Regions from separate parts of the Paraburkholderia sp. EG286B genome, predicted to be linked through region 1. Evidence: riboswitches for the same ligand, from Rfam matches in the RefSeq annotation. Region 1 holds a riboswitch; the other holds the start of a gene.

What was found. A riboswitch is a leader RNA that binds a small molecule or an ion and turns the genes downstream of it on or off. The one in region 1 is predicted to bind cobalamin.
Region 2: linked by a shared signal. The riboswitch ahead of AB4Y42_RS30805 (TonB-dependent receptor) and the one ahead of cobG (precorrin-3B synthase) in region 1 are both predicted to bind cobalamin.

Annotation. Positions count from the first base shown of each region.
Region 1 is NZ_JBFRCF010000009.1:249,167-259,793, forward strand. It holds gene AB4Y42_RS21320 (MarC family protein) at 1-225, opposite strand, end outside; gene AB4Y42_RS21325 (DUF3311 domain-containing protein) at 471-686, shown strand; gene AB4Y42_RS21330 (sodium:solute symporter) at 683-2,158, shown strand; gene AB4Y42_RS21335 (glutathione S-transferase family protein) at 2,220-2,837, opposite strand; gene AB4Y42_RS21340 (hypothetical protein) at 2,851-3,216, opposite strand; gene AB4Y42_RS21345 (MarR family winged helix-turn-helix transcriptional regulator) at 3,320-3,766, shown strand; gene cobM (precorrin-4 C(11)-methyltransferase) at 3,769-4,500, opposite strand; gene AB4Y42_RS21355 (cobalt-precorrin-6A reductase) at 4,497-5,240, opposite strand; gene cbiE (precorrin-6y C5,15-methyltransferase (decarboxylating) subunit CbiE) at 5,237-6,463, opposite strand; cobalamin riboswitch at 6,594-6,782, shown strand; gene cobG (precorrin-3B synthase) at 6,848-8,233, shown strand; gene AB4Y42_RS21370 (precorrin-8X methylmutase) at 8,226-8,852, shown strand; gene AB4Y42_RS21375 (precorrin-2 C(20)-methyltransferase) at 8,853-9,584, shown strand; gene cobJ (precorrin-3B C(17)-methyltransferase) at 9,572-10,627, shown strand, end outside.
Region 2 is NZ_JBFRCF010000017.1:79,416-90,042, reverse strand. It holds gene AB4Y42_RS30835 (YncE family protein) at 1-555, opposite strand, end outside; gene AB4Y42_RS30830 (DUF305 domain-containing protein) at 588-983, opposite strand; gene AB4Y42_RS30825 (MFS transporter) at 1,301-2,884, shown strand; gene AB4Y42_RS30820 (hypothetical protein) at 3,044-3,229, shown strand; partial or broken gene AB4Y42_RS30815 (autotransporter-associated beta strand repeat-containing protein) at 3,205-3,745, shown strand; gene AB4Y42_RS30810 (porin) at 3,806-4,900, opposite strand; cobalamin riboswitch at 5,147-5,281, opposite strand; cobalamin riboswitch at 5,372-5,554, shown strand; gene AB4Y42_RS30805 (TonB-dependent receptor) at 5,659-7,590, shown strand; gene AB4Y42_RS30800 (glutamine cyclotransferase) at 7,639-8,280, opposite strand; gene AB4Y42_RS30795 (helix-turn-helix domain-containing protein) at 8,316-9,536, opposite strand; gene AB4Y42_RS30790 (DUF899 domain-containing protein) at 9,686-10,450, shown strand; gene AB4Y42_RS30785 (DUF2182 domain-containing protein) at 10,459-10,627, shown strand, end outside.

The DNA.
Region 1 (10,627 bases):
TTCCATTGAAATACCGAAGAAATGCAGGATGGGCGTGCCGACGAAAAAAGCCCCGACCAGTACGAAGAACGCGTTGATCGCCACGCGTTTGGCGAGCAGGCGCCGCTCTTCGTCGGTAAGCGTCGTGGTGCGATCGAGAAAAACAAAAGCACCGCTCAAGGGATTGATGATGCTGATGAGTCCGGTGAAACCGAACAGGATGTCTGAAATCAGGCTCTCGATCATGGAGTCGATCCGTTAAGGGCATGCGCAAAAAGCGCGCCGGGCTGCCAGAAGTGTAGCCGGATCGGCGTCACGCGTGCCGGATCGATGTCGCTCGATGCCCCCGAAAATGGCGCATTGCACCAAACTTTACGGCAAGTCCTTCAGTATTTTTGGCAGCTTTACGGGGCGCGTTCACAAGCATAGAGTGAGTGGCCTCGCACCCCGACGCGACGTTTCTTTTCTTCTTATATGAAAGAGGAGTTGCCATGTCACTGCGGTTGCTCGCTGCCTTGCCCTTTATCGGCATCCTGTTAGGGGTGCCGTTCGTCAATCGCACCGAGCCGCTCGTGCTCGGCATGCCGCTCGTGCTCGCGTGGATCGTCATGTGGGTCGTGCTGGCCGCGGTGATCATGGGGATCGTCTACCGACTCGACCCGGTCAACCGGCTTTCGGGCGACGCGGATGCGGAGGTGCGATCATGAGCGCCCTCATCATCATCGCGGCGATGACCTTCGTCGCGCTCTACCTCGGCATGCGCGCCCGCCGCGGGCACGACATGAACCTCGAGCAGTGGGCCGTGGGCGGCCGCAGCTTCGGCACCGCGTTCGTGTTCCTGCTGATGGCGGGCGAGATCTACACCACCTTCACGTTCCTCGGCGGCAGCGGCTTCGCCTATGGCAAGGGCGCGCCCGTCTATTACATTCTGGCTTACGGCACGCTTGCATACATCCTCTCGTACTGGATGCTGCCGCCCGTATGGCGCTTCGCCAAGCAGCACCGGCTCGTCTCGCAGCCGCACTTCTTCGCGCGCAAGTACCAGAGCCCCGCGCTGGGCGTGCTGGTGGCGTGCGTGGGCGTGCTCGCGCTCGTGCCGTATCTCGTCCTGCAGCTCAAGGGCCTCGGCATCATCGTGACGACGGCCTCCTATGGCGCGATCTCCTCCACGGCGGCGATCTGGATCGGCGCGGCCGTGGTCACGGCTTACGTGATCGTTTCGGGCGTGCGCGGCTGCGCGTGGAACTCGGTCGTGAAGGACACGATGATTCTCGCCATTGCCGTGTTCCTCGGCATTTACCTGCCGATCCACCACTATGGCAGCCTGAGCGAGATGTTCCGCGCCATCGACGCCGCCAAGCCCGGCTTCCTCACGTTCCCGGCGCGAGGCCAGAGCGTGACGTGGTTCCAGTCCACCGTGCTGCTCACGGCGCTGGGCTTCTTCATGTGGCCGCACACGTTCATGTCGGTCTACACCGCGAAGAACGAGCGCATCTTCCGCCGCAACGCGATGATCCTGCCGCTCTATCAACTCATTTTGCTGTTCGTGTTCTTCTGCGGCTTCGCGGCCGTGCTCAAGGTGCCGGGCCTCAAGGGCTCCGACATCGACCTCTCGCTGTTCCGTCTCGCGCTGCAGACGTTCGATCCGTGGTTCGTGGGCGTCATCGGCGCTGCGGGCGTGCTCACCGCACTCGTGCCGGGCTCGATGATCCTCACCACGGCTTCGACGCTGCTCGCCAACGACGTCTATCGCGGCGCACTCTCGAAGAGCGCGGACGACGCGCAAGTCGCGAAGCTCGCGCGCATTTTCGTGCCGGTAATCGCGCTCGTGGCGGTCGGCTTTACGCTCAAGGGCGGCGACACCATCGTCGCGCTGCTGCTGATGGGCTACAACTTCGTCACGCAGCTGTTCCCGGCGCTGGTGTGCAGCCTCTTTGCGCACAATCGCGTGACGAAGCAAGGCGCGTTCTGCGGCATCGTGGCGGGCGTGCTCGTGGTGATCGCCACGACGCTCACGCATGTGAGCGTGGCTCAGCTGATTCCGTTCGCGCCGGACGCGCTCAAGGACGTCAACATCGGCTTCCTTGCGCTGTTCGTGAACGTGATCGTGCTCGTGGTGGTGAGCACGGTGACGCAGCCGCGCACGCATGTGGATCATGAGCATGCGCGGGCGCATTGAGATGGCGTAACGCGATAGCGAGGCGGCCCAATCGGCGTGATCCGGTTGGGCCGTTTTCCATTTATGCCGCCTTGCGCGCTTCGGCTATGCGCTGCGGCGCCTCGGGTCGCGCGTAGAGGCGTTCGAGATACGCCTGCAAACGCGGGAAGCCGTCCAGCAGTTGCACTTCGTTGGCCCAGTCCATCAGATACACCGTCACGCAGTCGGCGACCGAAAGCTGGTTGCCGACGATGAACTCGCGTCCTTCGAGATGCTTTTCGAGCACCGCGGCCATGGTCCTGAAGTCCTCCCGCGCGAGTTCGATTTCGGCGGGGCTGCGCTTTTCCGGCGGATACAGGAACGAATGCCGCGTGATTCTCCAGAGCGGCTGCTCCAGCTCGGTGACCGCGAACAGGGTCCAGCGATACGCCTGCGCCCGTTCGTCGAGATCCGCTGGCAACAGCGCCTTCTCAGGATATTTATCCGCGAGATACAGCACGATGGCAGCCGATTCGGGAATCACGCGGTCGCCGTCGATCAGCACGGGCACCTTGCCCGCGGGATTGATGCGCAGGTATTCCGGCCGCTTGTGCTCGCCTGCGAGCAGATTGACCGAGATGAATTCGAAATCGGCGTCGACTTCCTTGAGGCCCCATAGCGCGCGTTGCGAACGGGTGCCGGCAAAGCCGTAGAGTTTCATGGCGCGCCTCCGTTCAGACACCGGGAATCGGCAGAACCGGCATCACTTCGACGCCCTCGCCCGGAAAAATCGAAAAATGCGGGTGCCCTTCGAACAGCTTCGCGGCCTCTTCGTGCGATGCGGCACGCAGCACGGTATAGCCCGTTAGCGCGTTGGACGTATCCGCGATGCCATGCTCGCCAATCGACTTGGTCTTGCCGAGCGGGCCGCCCATATCGACGATCGACGCCTTGTGCTTTTCGACCCACGCGTGCCAGGCCGCTATGCCCTCCTTTTCCTTTGCGTGTCGATCCGCTTCGGAAAGCGCCGCCCAACCCTTCATGCGCGCGTTGTCTTTGGTACCGAGAAAAACAGCGAGAAACAGTTTCTGATCGCTCATGTGTCCTCCAACTGCTGGTCTGGTTGCTGGTCTGAAAACGGGAGCAACGGCATGTCGCTCATCCGGCCTTGACAGCATAGGTTGATATCAACATAATTGCAACATGGCACGCGCAAAGAAACTTCCCTTCGAAACCACGCTATTGGTGCGCGATTGCTGCCTGTGTCTGCATATGCAGCGGGCGGCACGCAATCTCGCGCGCATTTTCGACGACGTGCTGCGGCCGCTCGATCTCACGAACGGGCAGTTTTCGCTGCTGATGTCGCTGAACCGGCCGCATCCGCCCGGCATGAAAGACGTGGCGTCGCTGCTGGCCATGGACCGCACGACGCTCACGGCCGCGCTCAAGCCGCTGGAGCGGCGCGGTCTCGTCGTGATCGAGCAGGACCCGGAAGACAAGCGCAGCCGCTTGCTGAGCCTCACGGACGAGGGGCATCGGCTGCTCAACGCGGCGTTTCCGCTCTGGCAGCAAACGCATGCCGAAATCGAAAAGGAATTCGCCGAGGGCGAGGTGGACAAGCTGCGGGCGCACTTGCGCGCGCTTTCGTAGCCTTAGCGCTTCTGCGCCCCATACAGCGTCGAATCCGCAAACCCTTCCGCCGCGAGCACGCGCCCCACGAGAATGAGCGCCGTACGCTCGATATCAGTCGCCAGCACCTTCTGCGCGATGTCCGCGAGCGTGCCCGTTACGCGTTCCTCGTCGGGCCAGCTCGCGCGATAGATCACCGCGACCGGGCAATCTTCGCCGTAATGCGGCCGCAATTCGTCGACGATGCGCGCGATATGGCGCACGCCCAGGTGAATCGCGAGCGTCGCCTTGTGCCGCGCGAGGTCGCCTAGCTGCTCGCCTTCGGGCATCGACGTTTTGGTGGCGTAGCGCGTCAGGATGAGCGTCTGCGAAATGCCGGGCAGCGTGAGTTCGCTGCCGAGCGCCGCCGCGCACGCAGCGGTCGCGGTCACGCCGGGCACGACTTCATAAGGAATACCGAGCATGCGCAAGCGCCGGATCTGCTCGCCGATCGCGCCATAGAGCGACGGGTCGCCCGAATGCACGCGCGCCACGTCGAAGCCCTGGGCATGCGCGTTTTCGAGCAATGCGACGATCTCGTCGAGCTTGAGCGGCGCCGTGTCCACCACCTTATGCGCGCGGTGGCCTTCGAGCACGGCCGGCGGCACGAGCGAGCCCGCGTAGAGAATGACGGGGCAGCTGCGCACAAGGCGCTGGCCCTTCACGGTGATCAGTTCAGGATCGCCCGGCCCCGCACCGATGAAGAAAACGGTCATGCGTGGAAACTCCGCTGAATAGGGTTCGCGAGCGCGTCGCTTGCCGCTTGCGCCGACGTGAATTCACGTTGCGCGTCGGGCAGCGGCGGGCGCTGCATCATCACCACCGACAAGCCCAGTTCGCGCGCGACGGCGAGCTTCGCTTCGGTCGCGGCGCCGCCGCTGTTCTTGCTGACCACGACGTCGGTGCGCGCCTCGGTAAAGAGCGCGCGCTCGCCTTCTTCCGTGAATGGCCCGCGCGCATCGATGATGCATGCGCGGGCGTGGCCGGGATGCGCTTCGAGGCAACGGATCGTCCAGTGCTGCTGCGGCGGCACTTCGCTCAGATGCGCGAGCGGCTCGCGCCCGAGCGTGAAGAGCGGGCGCGCGAACGGCGCAATCGCCTCGACTACCCCAGCCCAGCCGCTTACCATGCGCCAGTCGTCGCCGGGCTGCGGCTGCCACGGCGCACGCCGCAGCGCCCAGTACGGCACGTCTGCCGCCGCGCATGCGCGCGCCGCGTTGGCGCTGATCTGCGCGGCATAGGGATGCGTGGCGTCGAAAACGAGCGCGATGTTTTCGTCGGCGAGAAAGCGCGCGAGCCCTTCTGCCCCGCCAAAGCCGCCCACTCGCACCGCGCAGGCGAGATCGGCGGGCACGCGGCCAAGGCCCGCGAGCGAGTACACGTGCTGCGGGCCGAGCGTGCGCGCGATCGCCAGCGCATCGCCGGTGCCGCCGAGCAGCAGGATGCGCGCCGTCATGGCTTGACCGCCTCGTAAAGCGTGACGGGCAACGCCTGACGCCAGGTGTCGAAGCCGCCCAGCGGCTGCGCCTCGCCGATGCCGATGCGCGTGAGCGTGCCGCCGTGCTGTGCGCGCCATGCCACTAGTGCCGCTTCGCTCTGCAACGTCACCGCGTTCGCGACGAGCCGCCCGCCGCTCGCGAGCGCCGCCCAGCATGCGTCCAGCACGCCGGGTACGGTCACGCCGCCGCCGATGAAGACCGCGTCGGGCGCGGCGAGTCCTGCGAGCGCGTCGGGCGCGCGGCCCGCGACGAGTTGCAAAGCCGGCACGCCCAACGCCGCCCGATTGTGCTCGATGAAGCGTTGACGCTCGGCGTGCGCCTCGATCGCGATCGCGCGGCAGGCGGCGTGCGAGCGCATCCACTCGATGCCGATCGAGCCGCTGCCCGCGCCCACGTCCCACAGCAGCGCGCCGGGCGTCGGCGCGAGACGCGCGAGCGTGAGCGCGCGCACGTCGCGCTTCGTGATCTGACCGTCGTGGCGAAAGGCGTCGTCGGGAAGGCCGGGCGTGAGCGTCCAGCCGCGCGCGGGCGTCTGCGCACTATCGCTTTCGCATTCGAATGCGACGAGATTGAGCGCCGCGGCTTGTTCGACGTGCCACGCATCGGCGCGGCCCTCGATGCGGAGTTCGAGCGGGCCGCCCAGATGCTCGAACACGGCAAGACGCGTGGCGGCGAAGCCCGCTTCGGCGAGCAGCGCGGCAAGCGCCGCGGGCGTGCGGCCGTCCGCGCTCAACGCGAGCACGCGCGAGCGCGCGTAGAGATGGCGGCGCAGCGCATCGAGCGGACGGCCGACGAGCGAGACCATCGCCGTATCCTGCAACGCCCACCCCATGCGCGCCGCCGCGAGCGAGAGCGACGACGGCGCGGGCAGCACGCGCATTTCACCGGGCGGCACGCGGCGCGCGAGCGTCGCGCCCACGCCGAACAGCATGGGGTCGCCGCTCGCGAGCACGCATACGGACGCATTCGACTCGCGGTATGCGAGCAGCGCCTCCACGCTGAACGGCTGCGGCCACGCCTCGCGCCGCGCACGCACGCGTGGGGGCAGCATCGCGAGATGGCGTTCGCCGCCCGTCACGATGGCCGCGTCGAACAGCGCGCGCCGCGCGTCGCGCCCGAGCCCCGCGTAGCCGTCGTCGCCGATGCCCACCACCGTCAGCCATGCCTGCTTGCCCTGCATGCGTTCTCCCGCCGTTGCCTGTTTTGTTGCCTGTTTCTCTACGCCGCCACGGGCCCGCAGCCCGATCATGGGGCGGAGCACGCGCGAAAACGGGCATAATACCGTGTCCGCCGGCGCCGTTAAGGCAACTTTGCGTGAGACCAGAGTCAGCGCTAAAGCGCTAACTCCGGATCGCAATCAGGGAACACAGCAAGCTGTGGCCGCCCTCGCGACTGTGAGCAGCGAGACCGCATCCACCTGAGCCACTGGTATTACCGGGAAGGCCGATGCGGTCGACGACCTGTGAGCCAGGAGACCTGCCGGCCGACTGTTCGCGCGAACCCATATCGGGCGGGGTGTACCGATATCGCTGCCGTTGCCGCGCAATGCTTACCCGGTATTCCCTTGAAACACGAAACGAAGCCCGTCTCGCCCGCTGCCGCATTGGCCGTGCTCCGCCCCTCGGCGTGCCCGGGGCTCGTGCGCGTGGTCGCGGCGCGCGACGGCGGCCTGTGCCGCATCCGTCTGCCCGGCGGCATGCTGAGCGCCGTGCGGGCGCGCGCCCTCGCCGACGCAGCGTCGACGCACGCGAGCGGCGTGCTCGAACTGACCAATCGCGCGAACGTGCAGATTCGCGGCGTGCTCGCGGGCGAGGAAGCGGCGTTGAGCGCTGCGCTGATCGGCGCGGGCCTCGGCCCCGCCGGCATCGACGCCGCGAGCCCGGTCGAGCGCGCGTGCGCCGCCGACGAATTGCGCAACGTGATGCTGAGCCCGCTCGCGGGCCTCGACCCTGACGCGTTGTGCGACACGACGGAACTCGCCGCCGCGCTCATCGACATGATGCAGCGCGAGCCACGCCTCGCCGCGCTCTCGCCCAAGTTCGCGCTGCAACTGGACGGCGGCGAGCGTGTGGCGATGCTCGAGCATCCGCACGACATCTGGCTCGCCGCGCTGCCTTATGGCGCAACGGTGCGCTTCGCGCTGGGGCTCGCAGGTTGCCCCACGGCGCAGCCAGTCGGCACGCTCGCGGCCGAAGACGTTTGCGCATCGATGCGCGCGCTGTTGCATGCGTTCCTCGATCTCGCGGACGCGGACGCCACCCGCATGCGCGACGTCCTCGCCACTCATTCGCTCGATGCGCTGCTGCAGCGCGCGCAACAGCATGGCGAATGCGCGCTGACGCGTGACGACGCCACGCTGCACGCGTGGCGCCGCGCGCCGAGCCCCGCCGGCTTGCGCCTCGGCGCGCACGCGCTGCACGCCGACGGCAGCGGCTACGTGGGCGCGCAGCCCGCGCTCGGCCGTATCGACGCGCCAACGCTGCGCGCACTCGCCGCACTCGCGGAAGACTCGGGCGATGCGACGCTGCGCGTGACGCCATGGCAAGGCGTGCTGCTGCCGAACGTGCCCGCGCACGCCATGCCCGCCGCGCTCGAACGCCTGCACGCGCTCGGCCTGATCGTCTCGCGCGCCGACCCGCTCGCCCGCCTCATCGCGTGCACGGGCTCGACCGGATGTGCGAAAAGCAGCGCAGACACGAAAGCCGACGCCCAGCGCCTCGCCGCCCTGCTGCCGCCCGGCGCCGAAGCCCACCTGAGCGGCTGCGAACGCTCCTGCGCGGCCGCGCATTGCGCGCCGTTCACGTTGCTCGCCAGCGCCCCCGACCACTACGACCTGTACCAGCGCGACGATACGCAAAGCGGCTTCGGCCGGCTCGTCGCGCGCAGCCTGACGATCGAAGCCGCCGCGCTGGCACTCGCGCAGCGGCCCCGGAGTACCCAAGATGTCTGATTACATTCGCGACGGCCAGGCGATCTATCGCGAGTCGTTCGCGACGATCCGCGCCGAAGCCGACCTCTCGCGCATTCCCGCCGACCTCGAAAAACTCGCCGTGCGCGTGATTCATGCATGCGGCATGGTCGACGTGGCCGCCGACCTCGCGTTTTCCGCAGGCGCGGGCATGGCGGGCCGCAACGCGCTCGCGGGCGGCGCGCCGATTCTCTGCGACGCGAAAATGGTCGCTTATGGCGTGACGCGCGCGCGCTTGCCCGCGGACAACGCCGTGATCTGCACACTCGACGATCCCGCCGTCCCGGATCTCGCGCGCGAGATCGGCAACACGCGCTCGGCAGCCGCGCTCGAACTGTGGCGGCCGCATCTGGCAGGCAGCGTCGTTGCGATCGGCAATGCGCCCACCGCGCTCTTTTATCTGCTCGACATGATTGCCGCCGGCGCCCCACGCCCCGCGCTCATCCTCGGCTTTCCCGTCGGCTTCGTCGGCGCGGCCGAGTCCAAGGCGCAGCTCGCAGCCGAAAGTCACGGCGTGCCCTTCGTCGTCGTGCACGGCCGCCGCGGCGGCAGCGCGATGGCCGCCGCCGCCGTCAACGCACTCGCTTCGGAGACCGAATAAATGATCCGCAAAGGACGTCTGCACGGCATTGGCGTCGGCCCCGGCGACCCCGAACTGCTCACGCTCAAGGCGCTGCGCCTGCTCAAGGCCGCGCCCGTGGTCGCGTATTTCGTCGCGAAGGGCAAGAAAGGCAATGCGTTCGGCATCGTCGAGGCCCATCTCGAAGCGGAGCAGGAACGCCTGCCGCTCGTGTACCCCGTGACGACCGAAGCGCTCGAACCGCCGCTCTCGTACGAAGCGATCATCGCCGACTTCTACGACGGCGCGGCGCAAATGCTTGCGCGCCATCTGGACGCCGGACGCGACGTGGCCGTGATCTGCGAAGGCGATCCGTTCTTCTACGGCTCGTACATGTATCTGCACGACCGGCTCGCCGCGCACTACGAGGCCGAAGTCGTGCCGGGCGTGTGCTCGATGCTGGGCGGCGCGGCGGTGCTGGGCGTGCCGCTCGTCTACCGCAACCAGAGCCTCGCCGTACTCTCGGGCGTGCTGCCCGAGGACGAATTGCGCCGGCGCCTGGCCGACGCGGACGCCGCCGTCATCATGAAACTGGGCCGCAACTTCGACAAGGTGCGCCGCGTGCTGGGCGAACTGGGCCTCGCGCATCGCGCGCGGTATGTCGAGCGCGCAACCATGGCGAACCAGCGCATCGTCCCGCTCGACGACGTCGATCCGATGGCTTCGCCCTACTTCTCGCTGCTCGTCGTACCGGGGGTGAAATGGCAGTCGTGACGCCGCCCGCGATCGTCATTCTCGGGCCCGGCGCGCTCGCCACGGCGCGGCGCGTGCAGGCGCTCTACCCCGGCGCGCAGGTCCATGCACTGCAGGGCCGCGTGGCAGGCGATGTCGCGTTCAGCGAGCTTGGCGCGCATTTGCGCGAATGCTATACGCGCGGCCTGCCCATCGTCGCGCTGTGCGCGGCGGGCATCGTGATCCGCTGCCTCGCACCGCTCCTCGCCAACAAGGGCGCGGAGCCGCCGGTGCTCGCGCTCGCCGAGGACGGCAGCGCCGTCGTGCCGCTGCTCGGTGGACTCACCGGCGTGAACGTCATGGCGCGCGAAATTGGCGCGGCGCTCGCGGTTGCGCCCGCCATCACCACGAGCGGCGAATTGCGCTTCGGCACCTGCCTGCTCAATCCGCCCGCGGGCTACGCGCTCGCGAGTCTCGCGCAAGGCAAGCGCTTCGTCTCCGATCTGCTTGCGGGCGCAACGACACGCGTGGACGGCCAGGCACCGTGGCTGGAAAACGTCGATCTGCCGCGCGACGTCGCGGCACGCCATGCCATCCGCGTGAGCGCGAACGCCTGGGACGGCAGTCCCGACGATCTCGTGATTCATCCGCGCAGCATCGTCGCGGCCGTGGGCGCGCCACGCGCAGCGCTTGCTGAAGATGTGCGTCGCGCACTCGATGCGCACGGCCTCGCGCCGCTCGCGCTCGCGGCACTGGTCGCCCCTGCTGCGCACACGCGCGATGCATCGCTCGCGCAGGCCGCAGCGGAACTCGGCGTCCCGCTGCGCTTCGTCGATAGCACGGAGAACACGGCGCAAGCCACGCTCGCCGCCCTCGACTTCGCGGCAAATGTCGAGCGCTACGCGCCGAACGATAACGGCGTCGCCCTCGCCTGCGCGGCCGCGCCGCTCGACCCGCTCACGCTGGGCCGCGCGCGCGGCAAGCTCACGGTGCTGGGCCTCGGCCCCGGACGCCCCGACCTGCTCACGCCCGCCGCGCGCGCCGCGCTCGACAGCGCCACCGATATCGTCGGCTATGCCACCTAT
Region 2 (10,627 bases), on a different contig from region 1:
ATACCCGTACTTTCCATCGGGCGAGAAGATCTGCATGCCCGGCCCGGCTGGCACGACAATGCGCGTCTTCTCTTCGAAGGTCTTGCCGTCGAGCACATCGACGTAATTCTCACCGCGCACGGTCACCCACACCTCCTTGCCGTCGGGTGTGAAGAAGGCCTCGTGCGGGGAGCGGCCCACATAGGTCACGTGCTTGACCGCATTGGTTTGCGTATCGATGAAGCTCACCGAGTTCGAGCCGATGGAGACAATGGCCAGCATGCGGTGATCGGGAGAAAAGCCCATCCCGTGCACGAGCAACTGACCGTGATAGAGCGGGCTGAAGTTGGCCGGAGTCGGTTCACCGAGGCGGATGACACCGACCAGACGATTGGCCGCGGGGTCGATGATCGACACGGTGTTCGAAAACTGATCAGACGAATAAACGCGGTCCCGATGGCTCACCGGAATATCGGCGGCCGCGAGCGAACCGGGGACCTGCCCCGCCTCGGCGAGCGTGGCGGCGGCAAGCGCGACGGCGGTCAGGGCCGCGCCAAGCATGGCGTTGGTTTTCATGACGTTGTCTCCTGCGTTTTGATGCGAGTGGGTCAGTGCGACATCGGCGCCGGCGCCGGGTTCGCGTCATGCACCGCGAGGCGCATGGCAACGATCTCCTGCTGTTGCTCGACCACGATCGCCTGGGCGATCCGGCGTAACTGTTCGTTGTGTCCATGCCGCAGTTCCGCCATGGCCATATCGATGGCACCCTGGTGATGGGGAATCATTGTTGCGACGAAATCGCGGTCGATGTCGCCCGTGGGCCTGGCCGCCATCCCCGCCATCATCTTCGTCATGGCGGCGTCGTTTTCAGAGAGAAACGAGCCTTCTTCACTATCGCGAGACGATCCCGCGTCACCCGACGACGCGGCGCATAGACCGGCCAGGGAAAGCACGGCCGCACCGCTCACCGTTGCCCGCAAAACGAGTCGAATTGCAGCGTTCATGACGTCCCCTCCGTATCGGTCGAATCCCGTTCGACGTGAAGGCAAACAACGGACTCGCCGATTTACTCCATGCCTGGCGAAATTGAAGTGCGGATCGACGAACCGCGAAACGTTGGCAAACGCTTCCCGACTCACGAGCCTCGCGCGGGCCGGGTGGAATAACTTCCTTGCTAGCGCGTTCGCCCCGTGACATTCGCGTAAGCGGGCGTACCATCATTGCACAGCGCATGAAGGTCGCACGCGCGGGCCCGACCGAATGATCTTTTGCCGGGCACCGCATAGCAGATTAGCCGCGTCGCCGCGGTGAGGAGCGCTACATGGCCACGAGCATTGGGCTTCACGATCAAGCGCGGCAGCTGTTGCCGTTTCGCGAGTCGGTATTGGCGATGCTCGGCGTCGCGTCGGTTTCGATGCTGATTGCGCTCGACCAGACCATCGTCGGCACCGCATTGCCCCGCATCGTCGCGGAGCTCAAGGGCTTCGAGCTTTATGCATGGGTCGCGACGGCCTACATGCTTGCGTCGGTCATCACGATTCCGATCTTCGGGCGTCTGGGCGATCTGTTCGGCCGTAAACCCTTCATGCTCGCAGCGATCCTCCTCTTCACCCTCGCCTCGGTACTCTGCGGGATCGCGACCAACATGCTGTTTCTCGTGCTCGCGCGCGGCCTGCAGGGCATCGGCGGCGGCATCATGATGGGGACGGTATTCGCGACCGTCGCCGACCTGTTCCCCGATCCGCGGCTGCGCCTGCGCTGGCTGGTGTTCGTCTCCTCAGCGTTTGGCCTGGCGAACGTGGTCGGGCCAACGCTCGGGGGCATGCTGACACAGCACGGCAGCTGGCGCCTCGTCTTCTTCGTCAACGTGCCGGTGGGCGTGGTAGCGCTCTTCTTCGTGAATGCTTTCCTGCCGCATCTGCACCATGCCCGCGAAGGCGCGCGGCTGCGTCTCGACTGGCTCGGCGCGTGCGTCGTCGCCGTCACGTTCGGCGCGCTGCAGCTCGCCATCGAGCTTTTGCCGAGGCAGGGCTGGACGACTTCGACGATCGTGCTCGCGGTGATTGTGGTGGTCTGTTCGCTGACGCTTTTCTTCTGGGAAAAACGCATGGGCTATCCGATCATCCCCGTGGACATGCTGCTCGACCGCAAGCTCGGTCCGCTCTTCGCGATGTCGGTGCTGGGCGGGTTTGCGTTGTTCTCGCTCGTGTTCTATGTGCCGCTGCTGTTCCAGGGCGGCTATGCGATGTCGCCGCGCGCCTCGGGCATGCTGATCACGCCGCTGCTGCTCGGCACGACGGTCGGCAGTTTCGTGAACAATCGCGTGGTCACGCGCATCCGGCGCGCCAACGCGATCCTCTACGTCGGCTTCGCGTTGTCCGCTTTCGCGAGCCTCGCGGTGGTCGTGCTGCGAGGCAACGAGCCGCATCTCGTGTGGATGGCGTGCATGGGCGCGAGCGGCCTGGGGCTGGGCCTCGTGGGCACGAGCCTCACGGTCTGCTCGCAGCAGATCGTCTCGCGCGACCATCTCGGCGCCGCCACGGCGATGCTGCAATCGCTGCGCACGTTCGGCGGCATGCTGGGCACGGCGATGACCGGCGCACTGCTCGGGCATGTTTACACCATGGGCGTGAATCGCTCGCTCGACTCGTATCAGGCGACGCAGTGGTTCAAGTCGTTTGCGAGTCCCGAACTGCTCGTGGACCGCGCCGACCAGGCCGCGCTGATCAGCCGTCTCGTGAGCGCCGGCCATGCCGGCGATGCGATGATGAATTCGGCGCGCAGCGCGCTCGTGGACTCGATCCACATGGGCCTCATCGTCGCAGCCGTGGCCGCGCTGGCCGGCCTGTGTCTCGCGTGGTTCGTGCCGCCCGTGCAGGTCGGTTATCTCGAGGCGCAGCCGTAAATGAACGACGCAAAATATTTCACCGGTACTTCATTTCCACTACCGTTTAACATCTGCGTAATAAATTAGTAATTAGGGAGTAATCGACGGTAAGCATAATTCGCCGCCGTCAGTCACAAATAATCACACAGCATCAATCACGACGACGGAGCCCTCAGCATGCCCGCATCACGCCGTCGAATTGCACTGCCGGTCTACCTGGCAGTGCTTACCAGCGTTGCCGCGCTGACCGCCTGCGGAGGCGGCAATAGCGATCCCGCCACCACTGCCGCCATTCCCGCGCCGCCTGCCGACCCCGGCTTCGTGGACAACGCACCGATTATGGCGCGTTCAGCGGCAACGTGATCGTGGCCATGGACGCGACCCAGGGTGGCTTCAACGCCGCCGACACCTGGCGCAACGACATCGCCGGCTCGGGCAAGCTCACGCTGCAGGGCAGCGGCACACTCACGCTCGCGGGCAACAACAGCTACACGGGCGGCTCGCAGGTGAGCGGCGGCGTCGACCACGGCCTTCGGCAACGGCGACGTGTACGTTGGGTCCGGCGGCGGCGTGGCCGTGGCGACGAGCGCACCGTTGACGGTGGCGGGCAAGTACACGCAGCTCAACGGCACGACGCTCGAACTCGACATCGACGGCAACGGCGGCGGACGCCTGCGCGTGGGCGGCCAGCTCACGGTGGCGGGCGGCACGCTGCATGTGAAGTTCGTGAACGGCTATACGCCGAAAGCGGGCGACTCGATCGACGTGATCGACGGCAGCGGCGCATCGGTGAAATTCGCAACGGTCACGGTGGATGGTTTCAAGGCCACGCCCGTTTATTCTTCGACCGGCGTTTCGGTGAAGCTCTCGGCTTCGTGATGTAGTCACTCAGCAAAGCGGCCCCGAATCGCGATGGTTCGGGGCCGTTTTGCGTGTGAATCAGAAGCGATGCCGGATGCCCGCCGCCACGAGCACCTGGTTGCGGCCGCCCGACGGGTCGCAGGTGTTGATCATCGCAAACGCACCGGACGACGCGCGCTGATAGACCGCCTCGGTATACACGTCCGTGCGTTTCGACAGCTGATAGTCGGCCTGCAGCGCACCTTGATGCCAATGTGCGGAGGTCGCGCCCGTATAGGCATACATGCCCGCCAGCGAGAACGCGGGCGTCACCTGCCACAGCGCATTCACTTCGTAGTTGCTGAAGGCGATCGACGGGAGCGGCACGCCGCCATCGGCCTCGCTCACACCCGTATGAATGGAACGTGACCAGGCCGCGCCGAGCGTCACGTCGCCGAGCGCGTAGCTCATGCCCGCGCCAATGGTATCTTCGCGCTGCACCGCGACCTCGGTCGGCACGAGGCCCGCACCCGGCAGCACCGACGTGTCGTACGCACCCACCGAAGAGGCGCCGCGTCCGTCGATGTGCATCCAAGCCACACCGGCGCTGAACGGGCCGCCCTCGTAATGCGCGCCGAAGCCGTAAGCGCGGTTTTGCGCGAAGCGCCCCGCCGCGTTCGAAAACGCGTACATCGCGCCGGCGCTGAAACCACCGTATGTGGCGCTCGCGAACTTCACCGCATTCGAGGCGAGCCAGGAATTGTTGGCGTTGTCGTTGTCGAACGGATGCGCGAATGCCGTGCCGGCCGCGCCACCCGTCAGCGTGAACGGGGCGAAGTAGTCGTGCATCGTGTCGTACTGGCGGCCCAGCGTGATCGTGCCAAATCGTTCGGATTGCAGACCAACATAGAACGGATGGTCGTTGAAGGCTTCGCCGGAGGTGACCGAGAAACCGCGCTCGAGGCGAAAGATCGCGGCGTTGCCGCCGCCGAGATCCTCGCTGCCCTGCAGGCCCCAAAAACTGCCGTCGATCAGGCCCGAGCCTGCGCGATACTGGCTGCGGCCCGCAACGTCGCTGACATAGTCGACGCTAGCGTCGATCTCACCGTACAACGTGACCTGCTGCGCCGAGGCGCCAGCGCCTGTGAATGCCAACGCCGCCCCGCCGAGGGCGGCCAGAATGTGCTTGTTCATGAGTCTTCTTGTTTGTGCTAGTAAAGAATGCATGGACGAGCGCCGTCAGCCCTCGCTTGTTGCGGCGAGGTGACCCGACGTCGTCGTTAATCCGTCAATATCCAGCGTGCTTTTGAACAGCGAACGCCTGGTGGCCCGTGAGCGGTCTACGCCGCATCAGGGCCGGTGGTGGTGGCCGGATTGGCCCGCTTTTCCAAGGTGGGAGGGTGTGCATTGACGGCTCCTTGGGTTACGCGCCCGGGAATGAGTCGTGAAATAAACGTAGCGGGGTCTGACTTCTGGCTCGATTGACAGCCAGTCACAGTGGCGCGACCGCGCCGGATTCTCACCGGCTTCCCTGCTGCGTTTCGCTCGTGCAGCGCCTACGCGCGAAAAACAGCTGCAAGGATAGCGTAAGTTGCGGGAGCGGCCAAACCGGGTGTTTTCGCCACACGACACACGTCAAAGGTTGACGCGGCGAATGCGCGGCCATTACCCTTGCGCGCTGATGGTTCCCGGCGACGGGATCAAAAGGGAACGCAGTGCAAGACTGCGGCTGCCCCCGCAACTGTTAGCGGCGAGTCCATGCCAGAGCGTGCCACTGGGAAACCGGGAAGGCCGGCAACGGACGTCGACCCGCGAGCCAGGAGACCTGCCATCAGCCGAGTCCAGCAGCCGCAGCGGGCGGGGATCCCCAATGCGCAAAAGCACCGCCCACGCGGCGATCGCCCGTTGCACGGACAGCCCGTTTTTCAGGAGCTGTTTCCAGCCACCGCATCATGAAGTTTCGCCAATTCGTATTGACTTCCGCCGCGCTCGCCTGTGCGTGGCAAACCGCGCAGGCCGCCGACGCATCGCCGACCCAGACACAGCAGCAAGCCGGCGACGGCACCACGCTGCCCAATATCCTCGTCGTGGGCGACGCGCAGCATCTGCCGCAATCGTTCGACCAGCGCTACGCAAGCACCCAGGTGCTCACGCGCGAGGACCTCGACCGCGTCTCCCCCGCCGACCCCAGCATCGCGCAGGCGCTCGCCACGCTGCCCGGCGTCACCGTCTCGCAGACCGGCGGGCCGGGGTCGTACACGGGGGTGAGCATCCGCGGGTCGTCGGCCGACCAGGTGGCCGTGTTCATCGACGGCATACGCATTGGCTCCGTCACCACGGGCACGGCCGAATGGGCCGATCTGGCGACCGCCTCGTTCGACCGCGTCGAAGTGATCTCGGGCCCCGCAGCCGCCTCGTTCGGCGCGGATGCCGTGGGCGGCGTCGTGCAGCTCTTCACGCGTCATGCGTCGAACCAGCCGAACCAGACCACCGTCTCGTTCGGCGGCGGCTCGAACAAGACCTTCGACACGCAGGTGCGCACCTCGGGCACGATCGGCTCGACCGGGCCGCTTTCCGCACTGAGCGGCCTCACCTACTCGCTGGGCCTGCACGACTACAACACAGCGGGCATCGACGCGACGCAGCCCGGGGCCTACGGCCACGAAGACGGCCGCAATCCATACCACGCGCAGAACCTGGACGCGCGCCTTGGCTACGCGCACGACAACTGGTCGATCTCGACCTTCGCGCTCTACCACCGCTCCGATCTCTCGTACGACAACGCGGGGGGCAACGACCGCCAGCGCGACAACCAGCTCACGACCGGCCTCGCGTTCCACCTCGACATCACGCCGACCACGCAGTTCGACCAGTCGGTGGGCTACGCGACGGACCGTCAGTTCCTCTATTCGAACGACCCGGCGATCCCGACCGACGAGATCGACTCGACGCGCTTTTCCACCTCCACGTCGATCACGCATCAGGAAAGAGGCCACACGCTCTTCGGCATGCCGCTCGACGGAGAGACCAAGCTCGCCTACGACTACACGCGCGAGATGGCGTTCCTGCCCGTGGATGTGCCGGGCGGCCTGCCCGCGCGCAACGATTCGGCCGTGTCGATGCATCAGTCCACCACGCTCGGACCCGTCACGCTGTTTCTGGCGGGGCGGCATGAGATCGTGCAGGGGCAATCGGTGAATACGGGCAACGTCGCACTGTCGTGGGCGATCACGCCGGTCTACACCGCGCGCGTTTCGTACGGCAACGCGTTCCGCCTGCCGACCTTCAACGACCTCTACTATCCGGGCTACTCGAATCCCAACCTGCTGCCCGAACGCAGCGATTCGATCGAAGCCGCGCTCGACGCCACCACGTCGATCGGCACGTTCACGGCGGCCGTGTACGACACGCGCGTGCACGACCTCATCACGTACAACTCGCAGACCTTCCTGCCCGTGAACGTGGGCCGCGCGCACATTCAGGGGCTCGACCTCTCGTACAAGGGCACGCTCGGCAAGTCCACGCCAGTGAGCCTCACGGTGGGGATCCTGAATCCGCAGGACGTGACCGACCAGACCTGGCTCAATCGCCGCCCGCGCCAGACGGCGAGCCTGAGCGTCGATCACACGTGGGACGAGTTCCAGCTCCACGCGCTCAGTACCGGCGTTTCGCTGCTGTATAACGGCTCGACGTTCGACGACCAGCTCAACACGATCTACCTGCCTTCGTGGACCACGGTGAGCCTGCGCGCGTCGTACAAGGTCAATGCGCATCTCGCGCTTTCGGCCACGCTGGCGAACGTGTTCAACCGGCAGTACGTGACTGCATACGGGTACAACACGCTGGGGCGCACGGCGTTTGGCAAGGTGACCTATACGTTCTGAGCGTTGCGTGCGAGCGGGTGCGTTCAAGCGTTTCGCGCGCCCGCTCGCCTAGCCCTCGCGCTTCGGCCGCCGCACCGCGCGAATCTTCCCGCTGTTGCCGCCGCCGCAGAAAAACTGCTCGTCGCCATCGGACTCCAGCCCCGAAACGGCGGTGCCCGGCGGCATGTCGAGCTGTTCCAGCACTTCGCCCGTGCCCGGATCGATGCGCCGCAAGTCGCTCTCGTCGCCTTCCCAGGTGCCGTGCCACAGTTCACCGTCCACCCACGTCACGCCCGTGACGAAGCGGCTCGATTCGAGCGTGCGCAGGATCGCGCCCGTCTGCGGATCGACCTGATGGATCTTGCGCTCGCGATACACCCCGACCCAGAGCGTGCCGTCTGCCCACGCGAGTCCCGAGTCGCCGCCGCCTCCAGGCGCGGGAATCGTGGCAAGCACGCGGCCCGTTTCAGGGTCGATCTTGTGGATGCGGTCCTCGGCGATCTGAAACAGATGCCGGCCGTCGAAAGCCGTGCCCGCGTGTGCCGCAATGTCGATCGAGCGCTGTGTCTGGCCGCTCTGCGGATCGAGCGACGCGATGCGCTCGCCCACGGCGAACCACACCTGCTTGCCGTCGTACGAGACGCCGCCCACCTTCTCGATGCCGGGAAAAGGGCCGTACTCGCGGACGATTTCGGCAGTCGTTCGTTTCATGGTTTCCTCCTTGAATGACGGGACAGGCGTTCATCCTATTCGCCTGGCAGCGGCGCGGGGAGTAACAAGGTCGTCGCGAATCCGGGGACGGGCGGCGTGGTCCAGCGGCGCGCGCGGCCGTAGCCGAACGACTGCACCTTGTCCGCCGCGGCGAGCGAATCGAGCGCGCGCTGCACGGTGCGCTGGCTCGCGCCAAGCGCCAGCGCCAGCGCCGAACTCGACCACGATTCACCATCGGCGAGAAAAGCCAGCACGGCGGCGTGCTTTTCTTCCACGGGCCGCGCCAGCACCACCACTTCGCTCGCGTGGCGCGGCGCCAGCGCGAAGCCCTGCTGGGTCGCGCCGATCTCCGCCACGTCGCGCATCAGCGTGCGCAAGCGGCCGATTTCCACGCGCAGGCGGGCGCGATGCGTTTCGTCGGCGTGCTTCGTGCGAAAGGCGCGGGCGATGAGCGCGTCGCGCGGCACGTCGGCGGGCCACGCCTCGGCGAGCGCGCGGGCGAGCACGAACAGCACGGGCCGTCTTGCGAGTTCGATGACGGTCGGGCCCTCGCGCGCGACGTAGCGGCACGCGTCCACGACGAGCGCCTTCGAGGCGAGCAGCGCCTCGACGTCTTCCAGCAGCAGCACCCGCTCTTCACCGCGCGCGATGAGGCGCGCCGCCGGCGAGGTCAACAGCCGCGCGGCGCTCTCGATCTCGGCGCTCAGCGCCGCGATGCCCGCGTCACGCGCGGCGCGCGCGGCCGCGGAGAGCGCGCGCCGCGCCGCCTGCGTCTGAATGCGCCGCATGGCAATGCCGGCGGCGATCAGCTCGTGCGCCGCGCGCAACGCGGGCGGCAGCGGCGCGGGATCGGCTTCGGCAAGCATGCCGCCGGCCTCGTCGAGCCGGCCGATGAGCAGCAAACGGCGTATTTCCAGGTAGCGTGCGTGCGCGGCATTGAGACGGTCGCCATGGGCCTCGAGCGTTTGCCGCGCCGCAGCGAGCGTATCGGTCGGCCAGCCGAGATCGCGTGAAGCAAGCGCGATTTCGGCCTCGGCGACGACACAGCGTGCACGCGCCACGGCCTCGCGCGAGCCGAAGCCGCGCGCCGCGCTGCGCAGCAGCGCTTTGGCGCGCGCGAAGTCGCCGAGCTGCGCCATGGCGATGCCGCGCAGCGCGAGCGCGGGCGCGTCGTCGCGCAACGCGACCCGGTTCAGCGCGCCGAACGGATCACCGGCGGCGAGCGCGCGCGCCGCCGCCGTGATCAGCGAATCCATGGTCATGGGAATCCCGCCACACTTGTCACTCCCCCTCCTCCTCGGTCCGGACCTAATCTAACACGGCGATCAAACGAATCATCGATCGAACGGCATGGCGATGCGCACAGCGCGCCGCCACCATAGTGAATCCATAGGAGGACCAGGCAATGGCAACCCATACCACAGGAACGCGCGAAGACTGGCTTGCGGCGCGCATCGCACTGCTCGCAGCCGAGAAAGAACACACGCGCCGCGGCGACGCACTGGCGCAGCAACGCCAGGCGTTGCCGTGGGTGCGCGTCGACAAGACGTATCGCTTCGAAACCGAAGAGGGCGGCGCCACGCTCGCCGATCTCTTCAAGGGGCGCTCGCAACTGCTCGTTTATCACTTCATGTTCGGACCGGATTACGCGGCGGGCTGTCCGTCGTGCTCGTCGATTGCGGATGGCTTCGAAGGCATCGCCGTGCATCTCGCGAATCACGACGTGCGGCTCATGGCGGTCTCGCGCGCGCCGCTCGCGAAGCTGCTCAGCTACCGCAAGCGCATGGGATGGCATTTCCCGTGGGCCTCGTCGAGCGGCAACGACTTCAACTTCGATTTCAACGTGGCGTTCACCACCGCGCAGCAGCGCGCGGGCGACATCGAATACAACTATGCGCGCAGCGGCCACGCCATGGACATGAATCCGCCGCCCGCGCCCGTTGCCGAGTTCGCGGCGAGCTGCGGCACCGACGCGGCGACCTACACGCGCGACCGTCCGGGCCTGAGCGCGTTCGTGCTCGAGGACGGCGTGGTCTATCACACGTACTCGACCTATGCGCGCGGCCTCGATGGCGTGTGGGGCATGTACCAGTGGCTCGACCGCGCGCCGAAGGGACGCAACGAGGCCGGCATCTGGTGGCACCGGCATGACGAGTACGCAGAGAGCTGAGGCGCATCATGGATAACGTCGGCATGACGGTACGGCTGCGCGGCGGTACACCGCGCGCGATTTTCTTCGGCGTTGCGTCGCTGGTCTGCGCGGCGAGCGCGGCGGCGACGTTCGTCTGGTGCGCTTCGATGCAGGCGATGGGCGGCACGCCGATGCCTGGCGGCTGGACGATGTCCA